DNA from 2 places in the Pseudoalteromonas sp. SWN29 genome. Region 1 is predicted to be linked to the other one. Evidence: predicted binding sites of a transcription regulator. Region 1 holds the regulator's gene; the other holds the start of a gene.

Region 1 (5,232 bases):
AGCTTTTTAGTACGGGAGCAAAAGTATCTTCTTCATCATCAAGACCGGCTAAGCCTAATAAACTATGCTCAGCATCTTCTCGAATTACGTCAACGATGTCATCGATAGTGACACGACCAAGGAGCTGATCGTTATCATCAACGACGGGGGCCGATATCCAATTATGACGCTCAAATAATTGAGCTACTTCACTTTCATCCATTGAGATTGGGATAGACTCACAATCTTCATCCATTAAATCGCGAACAATCTTTTCTGGTGGATTAGTTAATAATGTACTGAGTGATAAAGCGCCTATAAAGCAGTTATGCTTATCAACAACATATAAGTCATCGGTACCTTCTGGTAACTCGCCACGTAGCCTAATATATCGAAGTACAACATCAAGCGTAACGTCAGGGCGAATGGTCACCGTATCGGTGTTCATGAGCGCGCCAGCAGAACGCTCTTGATACGAAAGTGCTTGTGTTGCACGTTCACGGTCTTGAATGTCCATCGCGCTAACAACGTCTTTGTAAACGGTGTCAGGCAGGCTACGTAATACTTCACCTAAGTCATCATGGCCCATATCTTCGGTTGCGGCTGCAATGTGCTTAGGTTCCATTTGGGCAATAATGCCTAAACGTACATCTTCTGAGAGTTCTTCAAGAACATCGCCTTGCACATCAGGATCAACCAACTGCCAAAGGAGTCGGCGAATTTTATGTGGTGATGATTCTAATAATAATGCGGTATCACAAGGAGCTGTTTTTGCGAGCATGCGCCTAACTTGAACAAATTGACCACTATTGAGTGACTTAGTCACCTGTTTTAGTTGCTGTAGTGGGTAATCTTGTTCAAAAGCTTCAGGCATTGGCGTCCTTTATAAATTTTTATATTACTTTATGGGGAGAGGTGAGTTAACTGGCGTCACTAACCGTATTTATTTTATATATCTGTTTTAGTTGGGGCATTAGTAATGCGAGCATTATTTTTATAACTGTTTATTCTTGTTCATTAAAACGTTGTGCTATTAATTCTCCAACAGCATGTAAAGCTTGCTCAGAATCGGGGCCTTTACATACAACTTTTACTTCTTTGCCTTGGCTACTTTCAAGTAACATTAATGCAAGTACGCTATCGCCTGCAGCTTCTTTGTCATCTTGAAATAATGTAATTGTCGCATCAAACTGCACTGCTAATTGGGCAAGCACGGTGGCTGCTCTGGCGTGCAATCCTAATTTGTTTTTTATTAAAAAAGTGTCTTCACAATGCATAACTTACTCTACCTAAGCTGAACAGGTGATTATTCAGCTATATTATTTTTCTTGTTCGCGATGGCGAATTTTAACATTGGGATGTGTCATTGCAAAACTTTCACCGATAGTTTGCGCTAAATATACAGAGCGATGTTGTCCGCCTGTACACCCAATAGCAATGGTTAAATAACTGCGGTTATTTCGCTCTAAGTGCGGTAACCATGTTTGTACAAATGTCTGAATTTGCCATGTGAATTTTTGCACTATGCTGTGATTGGCCAAATAATCTTTAACGGGTTGATCTAACCCATTTAAAGGTTTTAATTCAGGTTCCCAATGTGGATTTGGTAAAAAGCGTGCATCAAATACGTAATCTGCTTCTTTTGGTATACCGTATTTAAAACCAAACGATTCAAATGTGACAATCAGTTGCTTATCTTTTTTACCTAAAATCTTTTCACGAATAGATTCAGCAAGTTGATGAACACTCAAATCAGTTGTATCTATCATAAAGTCGGCGCGGGTGATTAATACATCAAGTAATTCTTTTTCTTTTTTGATGGCTAAATCAAGAGGCAACGAGTCAATTGATAGTGGGTGTAATCTACGAGTTTCAGAAAAACGTTTGATCAATGTTTGGTCGTCGCTATCTAAATAAAATAACGTAGGTTTTGCAAAGCCAGGCAAGTATTCAAGAATATCGTTAAATTCATCTTGTTGTTTAGGGATGTTACGCACATCAATGCTAACAGCAATTTTATCATAGCTATCAGACACACTGCGAACTAATGAAGGAAGCAAGTTAACTGGAATATTATCTACGCAATAATAACCTAAATCTTCTACAACGCGTAAAGCAACCGACTTTCCAGAACCAGAACGGCCGCTTATGATAATTAACTCCATTTAACACCCTTTATAAAACTATGATTGATTGACAATAACTTGGTAAAGCTCAGCATCTGATTTTGCACTGCGTAACTGTTTACAAAAATCTTTGTTGTTTAGTTTATCAGCAATGGTTGCTAGAGTCTTTAAGTGCTGCTGGTTATCGCCATCTGGTACGATGAGTGCGACGAAAATATCAACAGGGCGATTATCGATTGCATCAAAATTTATTGGAGTTTCGCTAACGAGTACTAAAGCCAAAGGCTCTTCTGCACCGCTCATTCTTCCATGAGGAATGGCAATGCCACGCCCTATACCTGTACTACCCAATTTTTCTCTGCTCATTAAAGCATTAAGAATATCTTGTTGCGGTAAATACGGAAGTTTGTCGTGAGCAAGTTCGCTAATGAACTCTAAAATTCTTTTTTTGCTATTAAAAAGGACCGCAGCTTTGCTGCAGTCCTGGCATATAAGTGAGCTTAATTTCATCATATTAGTGTCGAGCAAGCTTCTCTTTGTGTTTAATTACTTGTCGATCGAGCTTGTCGATCAACGAGTCAATGGCGGCATACATATCTTGATGTTCTGTAGAGGCAAATAGCTCAGCACCGCTTACGTGTATGGTGGCTTCTGCTTTTTGATTTAATTTTTCTACATCGAGAATGACATGAACATTATTAATATGATCAGAGTGTCTTTCTAGCTTCGCAAATTTGGTATTAATATAGTCTCTTAGTGAATCGGTTAATTCTACCTGACGACCAGTTAAGTTTAGTTGCATAAGCATTACCCTCTTTTTTTTGCGTCTTAAATCAAACTTTTACGTTGATTTGACGGTGGAATAGCCAGAGATTCGCGGTATTTTGCGATTGTACGTCTCGCTACTTTAATTCCTTGCTCAGCCAATATATCCGCTATTTTGCTATCACTCAATGGTTTTGCTGAGTTTTCTGCTGCGATTAATTTTCGGATAAGCGCACGGATTGCTGTAGATGAACATTCACCACCGTTTTCGGTGCTTACATGGCTTGAGAAAAAATATTTAAGCTCAAATATACCACGGGGTGTGTGCATATACTTTTGGGTTGTTACGCGCGAAATTGTTGATTCGTGCATTTCTACCATTTCAGCAACATCATTTAAAACCATTGGTTTCATGGCTTCAGGACCGTGTTCAAAAAAGCCTTGTTGTTGCTTAACAATACAATTTGTTACTTTTAATAGTGTGTCGTTTCTACTTTCTAAGCTTTTAATAAACCATTTAGCTTCTTGTAAATGCGAGCGAATAAACTGGCTGTCACCACTGGATTTTACAGTGCGAGACATTGCCGCGTATTGGCTATTAACACGAATTTTAGGCATGCTGTCTGGGTTTAACTCAACAACCCAGCGGCCTTTAATTTTTTTAACTGACACATCAGGAATAACATACTCAGATTCTTCTCTTACAATAGTATCTGCAGGTTTAGGGCTAAGAGTATGTATTAATGTCATTACTTCCTTAAGCTCTTCTTCTTTGAGCTTAGTTTTCTTCATTAATGTACGATAGTCACGAGCAGCTAATAAATCAATATGCTCGGTTAAAATCATTTTTGTTTCATTAATGTAAGGTGTTTCTTTATCAAACTGGTTAAGCTGAATACACAAACACTCTTGTAAACTACGTGCAGCAATACCAACAGGATCAAACAGTTGGATGCGTTTTAATACAGCTTCAATTTCATCAAGTTCGACTTCGTTATCATCTTCGTTTTCTTGATTAAAGCTTTCTAAAATCTCTTCGCAGCTTAGTGTTAAAATACCTGAATCATCGACGGCTTCTACAATCGCAATAGCAATAGCTTCGTCTGTAGGGCTAAATGGCGTTAGTTGTAACTGCCACATTAAATACTCATGGAGCGTTTCAGTAGAGGCGCCTTGGTATATTGATTCGTCTTCAGGCATCGGACCCGATGATGCTGCTGGGGCGGCACTCATGTACTCATCCCAGCTAACATCCATAGCCATGTCGTCACTTAGCGTGTCTTTTGCAAGTGCTTCACCACTATCTTGTTCATATTCGCTTGGAACATCGTCGGCCGATGCGCTAACAGTTATGTCATCTGTATCTGCTTTTTGCTCGTTTTTACCTGCAGCGTCTTCGGAATAGTCTGGTTCTTCAACCTCTAATAGCGGGTTGCTGTCGAGAGCTTCTTGTATTTCTTGCTGGAGATCCAATGTACTGAGTTGCAACAAACGAATAGCTTGTTGCAGCTGTGGAGTCATTGTAAGTTGCTGGCCCATGCGCAGCTGTAGTGATTGCCTCATGTATCTCTAACAATCCTTTTATGTTGTTATAATTAATACTAGCAGATGCTTAAAGACATGGCGTAAATGTTACAGCCTAAATTGCTCGCCTAAGTAAACATCGCGTACTGTTTTATCATTTAATACGTGTTCTGGAGTACCTGATGCAATCAGCTCCCCATGAGAAACAATGTAGGCTTTTTCACAAACATCAAGGGTTTCTCTTACGTTATGATCGGTAATCAATACACCAATCCCACGATTTTTGAGATGTTCTATTATTTTCTTTATATCTAATACCGAAATTGGGTCAACACCTGCAAATGGTTCATCCAATAATATAAATTTAGGATCGGCTGCCAGCGCACGTGCTATTTCCACGCGGCGACGTTCGCCACCCGATAATGCCATACCTTGGCTATCACGAATGTGTTGTATGCTAAATTCATCTAATAATTTATCGAGCGTGTCTTCTCGGGCTTGTTTATTTAGCTCTTTGCGTGTTTCTAAAATAGCCATTAAGTTTTGATAAACAGTCAGCTTTCTGAATATTGAAGACTCTTGTGGTAAGTAGCCAATGCCTAATCTAGCACGACTATGCATAGGTAAAAGAGTAATATCGTTATCATCGATAGAAATTTTACCTTTGTCGCTAGGTACAAGTCCTACTATCATATAAAAAGTGGTAGTTTTACCTGCGCCGTTAGGGCCAAGTAAGCCAACAATACTGCCAGCTTTGACTTCAAGGCCGACGTTTTTTACAACTTCACGGCCTTTATAGCTCTTTGCTAATAGCTCTGCTTTTAATGTGCTCATGGTT
Region 2 (5,232 bases), on a different contig from region 1:
AATGTATTACGTTTAATCAAAGACGTATATTTCAGAAGAGGACGCATTGATAAAGTAAAGGAAATAATTAATGCGGCAATAGTAAATAAGAAAGGAAAAGAGTACGGAATTACGCTTGCCTGCCAAGAGCTAAAAATTAAAAGAAGCGAGTGTTTGAAGTTCTATGAAGCTAATGGTCAATAAAACCCAAATTTAATTGACCATCAACAACTATCCATCCCCTCTATATTAGACCCATATTAAACAACACAAGCAGAAAGATATGGCTACAAATATAGTAACAAACCAAAGAATAACCACAGAACAGCTTGGCTATGCTGTACACACGAAACCCAACAGCATTAGAACGCGCCTATGTAAAACAGGCAGCTTTTACGGCATTAAACCAATCAAACTCCCATCAGGCCGTTTATTATGGCCTGCCGAAGCTGTGCAAGCTTTATTAACTGGTAAGGGAGTTTAATCATGGCTAAACGCGCCCTATCAGCTACAAACCAACAAGTTCAAGTTGCAAAGTATATAAATAATCATGGTTCTATTAACCGCTATGAAGCTGATGCTATCGGTATCTGTCATTTAGCCCCACGTATCAATGCTCTTAAGCGTCGGGGCATTAATTTTCATTGGATTAATCAAATAATAATAGACTCGAACGATTTTGAACATAAAGGCATAAGACGTTACTGGTTTGATTATGAAAAAATGACGAAAGAACAAATAGAAACGCTTACTAAGTTACTTGGGAAGTCCTAGAACGCATAGCTAAACACTATACGAACTAAGACTAATAACCACAGCTGGTGGGGAAGTTTGGCGACCTAGCCACCAGCTAATTAAGAGTAACTTATTCATGCTTAATATTCATTTTTTTTACTGTCTGAATTTTATTTTTTGCTTTATAAAAGTTTGGCGGTTTTGTCTTTACTCACACTTGGCGGTTTTGTCTTGGCGGTTTTGTCCGTGGGTTATTGCTTTAAGCCCAGCAGTGGCAATATGTGCATTGTTATTAGGTAGTGCAATTTCAGACGGTCGTTTATATTATCCCTTTAAAAGTACCTGTTAGTTTATGCAAAAACATAATCGTAAAAATACAACAGGTCGAAAACACATTTCAAAATCCAATACTGTTTCCCATCGAGGTGAGTTAATACCTGTTAATGCTGGTGGTTCGGGTTGCTACCCTTACATGCTTAAAAAATCATTTGAACAATTTGATATAGGCTTGGATAAATGGAAACGGCAAGTATTTGTCATGGTTGAATTGCACCAATCCGAACCGACCGATGACAATAAACGAATGACGCTATTTAGAAAGCGATTGATGACACGTATTACCGCGCATTATGGCATTACTGAAATCGGCTATTGTTGGGTAAGGGAGTTAGAAAACGCCAAGGCACAGCATTATCATGTCGCATTATGGCTTGATGGTGACTTGGTGAAAACATCACACTACATTTGTAAAATTGCCAAGCAGGTGTGGGAAGATATGGGCGGGTTTTATTCCAAAAATAGAAGAAGCTATATCTATGTAGATTCGCCAGAGGAAAGGCTTAATGCCTTACATTGGTTATCTTACTTGGCAAAAGGCCGAGGCAAGGGCTATAAAAGCACTCAAACTAAGGACTACAGCACAAGTAGGCTCAATAAACCTAAAAGCTAAATACTGTACTTGTAGTTGATGGTTATTCACTCGTAGTTTAATAAGTCTGTTTATTGTCAAAAATTGACTTTGCTACTGTTAAGGGCTGTTAACATTTATAGGGTTTTCTGACTCCATAAAAAGCTAAGTTTTCCTAGTACTAGAACCTCATAAAACCTGAGGAGCTTAGCAAAACTCAACTTTTAGAATCTGTCAAAACCTATCAAAACCTAACATTTAAAAATGTAGCGTGATTGCTTATTCCTAAATTACGGTAAACATAAACAGTTTGGCTATTTTCTTTGATTAATATTCGGAGGGGTATGTGTAAGGCTAAAGTGATTTATGTAAAATTATCGGTCGGAGGTATTATCTCAAATCCGATCCGCTATCGTTCCGTGAATTAAATTATTTTATTTTGTTAGTAGGTATTCACTTGGAAAGCTTTGAAAAGTGGTGGCCCCTCCCAGACTCGAACTGGGGACCTAACGATTATGAGTCGTGTGCTCTAACCAACTGAGCTAAGGGGCCAACTTTTATATAACTGCAAAACAGTTAATTTTTGAAGCGTTCAGTCACAGAGCGACTAAAGCGGGTTGCAGTATAAAAACTTTTTAGGTGCTTGTCACTACCAAACACCTTTATTTTAACAATCAGTAAGCTAACTGCTTAAATAGTAATCTTTTAGGTGGGTATAAACGTAAAATGTAAGATATTTCCCATGACATTCACTGCATTAAATTATAAAAACCTTCCACCCACATCAGTCTTTTATATTTACCGCTCTACTTTTTAAGTAAAGCTAACATATATGTGTAGGCATACAAGGCTGTAAAAAATATGCTTGGGGCTACTGTAAGTGCCAAATTAGGTGTCTGATTAATTACATTCACCAGAATTACTAAGCTCGATTGAACAGTAATCGGAATTACAGGCGCAAAAAGTACGCCTGCTATTTTTTTGTTGTTTAAATACGAGGCGCTGGAGTTAATTGCATTATTAAAGCTTTGTCGTATTGCTACGTTTTGTGGTGTTTTAGAGAGAAACATACAAATAATAGGAGTTACAAACGCAAGCGTTACATAACTCGACTTATACTTGTTGACGACCTTTTCTAAAATAAAAGTAAAAAACAGCGTTACAAATCCACTATACAAGCCTTGCACTAATGCAACTTGGAGCGTGATCGATTTTACAATATCTGCCGAACTGTTTGCCCAGTAGGCCCAACTAAAATAAAAAATGAATGACACAACACCTTACAATATAAACCGAATGTTCAATTTACTACCTCTGTATATATAAAGCGCTATTTAATAATATCAATACAAATCATGATAATGCTATTACTAGATAATAAGGTAATTAATTGCAGATGCACAAAGAAACGAGCATTAAACACCTGCTAAACAGGAGCTCTCCAAAATTAGTTCTTTAGTGTGGTAGACGGTAATTGGGATTTTTTAGTACAGAATAGATGTAGTGCGGAATAATACTAGAAGTAAGTTAAAATTAATATTGTGAGCCGATTAGCACTGAGAATATTCGCTTAGCTAAACCTCAGTTATCGGCTTACACAATATATAATGTATCATTATTTTTTCGCAATAATGTAAATTGCATGTATTAACCCTGGGAAATAACCTAGCAGTGTTAATAAAATATTTAACCAAAAATGCATACCTAAGCCAACTTGCAAAAATACACCTACTGGCGGTAATAAAACCGAAAATATTATACGGATAATATCCATAACCAAACTCCATTTAAATTAAGCATTAAAAAGGGGTAAAGCCCAGTTTTACTGGGCCTTAGCTATACTGTATTATTCAGCAACAATAGTTAACTTATCAACTACGTCACGAACATCTTCAGCATTTTTGGCAATTTTAACTGCTAACTGTTTTTCAGCATCAGACTTTACAGAACCATTCAAAGTTACTATACCGTTGTCTGTATCAACATCGATGCCTGTACCACCAACTTCTGAATTAAATAGAAAGCGAGTTGTGATTACAGTAGTGATTTTAGCGTCCGTTAGGTCATTATCATCATCCATCATATCTTTGTCTGTATCCTTTGCACCCATTTGATTAACAACAGTAAGGCTGTTTTCAACATCAGATACGCCATCTAGGCTAAGTATTAGCTCTTCTGCAAGCTCTTTATCAAGCTCGCTATTAACTTTACCTGTAAGTACTACCTTGCCATTTTTTACATCAGTGTTAATGTCAAAGTTGTTTAGATTAGTGTTCATAAGAAGAACTGTTTCTGCCTTACCATCAATCCAAGCATCTTTACTTTCGTTTTCCCAGCTGTTCGCTTGGGCACCCATAGCCGTAGTACCAAGAACTAAAGCTGCGATAATAGATTTGTTAAATGTTTTCATAATCTTTCTCCTTTTGATTAAAGACACTTTAACTTATGCGAGCTTTAGGCCAAGTTTATTTATCCTTAAAATTCAATTGCTTGGGTTGTTTTCATGATAAAGCTTTAACTATAGCTGTGTAACTATTTACAGGCTACTCGGTAAAACTTTCTCAAATAGTGAAAATAGCTAGATAATTGCTCTTTTGGTTAATCTATCGTTAATATAACAAAGAAAAAAACACCATTAAAAAATAACCAATTGATAATTAAAGTAATTATATTTGGTACGCGGTTTGCAATTAAACATTAAGATAAGTATCAATAGTAAATATAATAAGGAATATCTCATGTCTGTAAAAGTTGAAGACCGTCCGATAGAGCAAGTACGCGAACAGGTGATTGATCAATTAATTTATAATTACAGTCATGGGGTTATTTCAGTTGATGCATTTGAGAGACGTTTAGATGACGCGATGGATGCATCTAACAACGAAGCTCTTTTAGCCTTAGTAGAGGATTTAACACTTAATACAGACCAGCAATATAAAGCAGAAAAACAGTCGCAATTTTCTCCACACTATAGTGCACAACAAAACAGTGATGATGACTTTACACTACGCAGTATTTTAGGCTCTAACGAGCGCAGCGGGCAGTGGGTAGTACCAAAAAACATTTATCTCAGTAATTTTATGGGATCGGTGGTGCTAGATTTTACTGATGCCATTTTTGCGCATCAAAATGTAACTATTCACGTTAACTGTATTTTTGGTAGCGATGAAATATATGTACCAGAACATGTAAACGTAGTCTCTAAAATGTTTTGTATATTAAGCAGCCTTGAAAATAAATCGGTATCACTTAACAAGCGCCAAGGTCCTACTATTCATATTGAAGGTAAAGCGGTAATGGGCTCTGTCGAAATAAAAATAAAACGGACTATTAAAGAAAAGTTTATGAGTTTTGCTAATGAGCTAAAAACACAATTAGGCGCTGGAAATAATCGTTCATAAAGCTTGCTTAAGCACCGCTCTTTGCGGTGCTTAACCTGTTATAAATCGTTATTTCGCTCGCTTGGTATATCACTTAAATACTCTACAAATTCCACCTCAAACCCAGCGGGATCAATAAAGTAAACATTTTTTCTGAAAGGATTCTCACTACCTTGCTTACTTATCCGAAAACCCGCTTTATTTAAGCGTATCACTACCTCATTTAAGTTA

The links. The regulator sigma-54, encoded in region 1, starts transcription at its own class of promoters, with help from an activator protein. The targets are predictions, from matches to a motif close to GTTGGCACGNNNNTNGNNT.
Region 2: I6F53_RS03715 (BON domain-containing protein) is a predicted target of sigma-54. The motif match lies at 4,067-4,085, and genes of this name have one in related genera.

Annotation. Positions count from the first base shown of each region.
Region 1 covers NZ_JADYXE010000013.1:11,963-17,194, forward strand. The annotation lists gene mgtE (magnesium transporter) at 1-853, opposite strand, end outside; gene I6F53_RS06795 (HPr family phosphocarrier protein) at 984-1,256, opposite strand; gene rapZ (RNase adapter RapZ) at 1,299-2,144, opposite strand; gene ptsN (PTS IIA-like nitrogen regulatory protein PtsN) at 2,163-2,615, opposite strand; gene hpf (ribosome hibernation promoting factor) at 2,620-2,907, opposite strand; gene I6F53_RS06815 (RNA polymerase factor sigma-54) at 2,934-4,433, opposite strand; gene lptB (LPS export ABC transporter ATP-binding protein) at 4,503-5,228, opposite strand; gene lptA (lipopolysaccharide transport periplasmic protein LptA) at 5,225-5,232, opposite strand, start outside.
Region 2 covers NZ_JADYXE010000006.1:89,908-95,139, reverse strand. The annotation lists gene I6F53_RS03745 (hypothetical protein) at 1-183, shown strand, start outside; gene I6F53_RS03740 (hypothetical protein) at 263-463, shown strand; gene I6F53_RS03735 (helix-turn-helix domain-containing protein) at 466-753, shown strand; gene I6F53_RS03730 (YagK/YfjJ domain-containing protein) at 1,067-1,663, shown strand; tRNA gene I6F53_RS03725 (tRNA-Ile) at 2,097-2,173, opposite strand; gene I6F53_RS03720 (YqaE/Pmp3 family membrane protein) at 3,237-3,395, opposite strand; gene I6F53_RS03715 (BON domain-containing protein) at 3,468-4,031, opposite strand; gene I6F53_RS03710 (LiaF domain-containing protein) at 4,360-5,022, shown strand; gene I6F53_RS03705 (VOC family protein) at 5,061-5,232, opposite strand, start outside.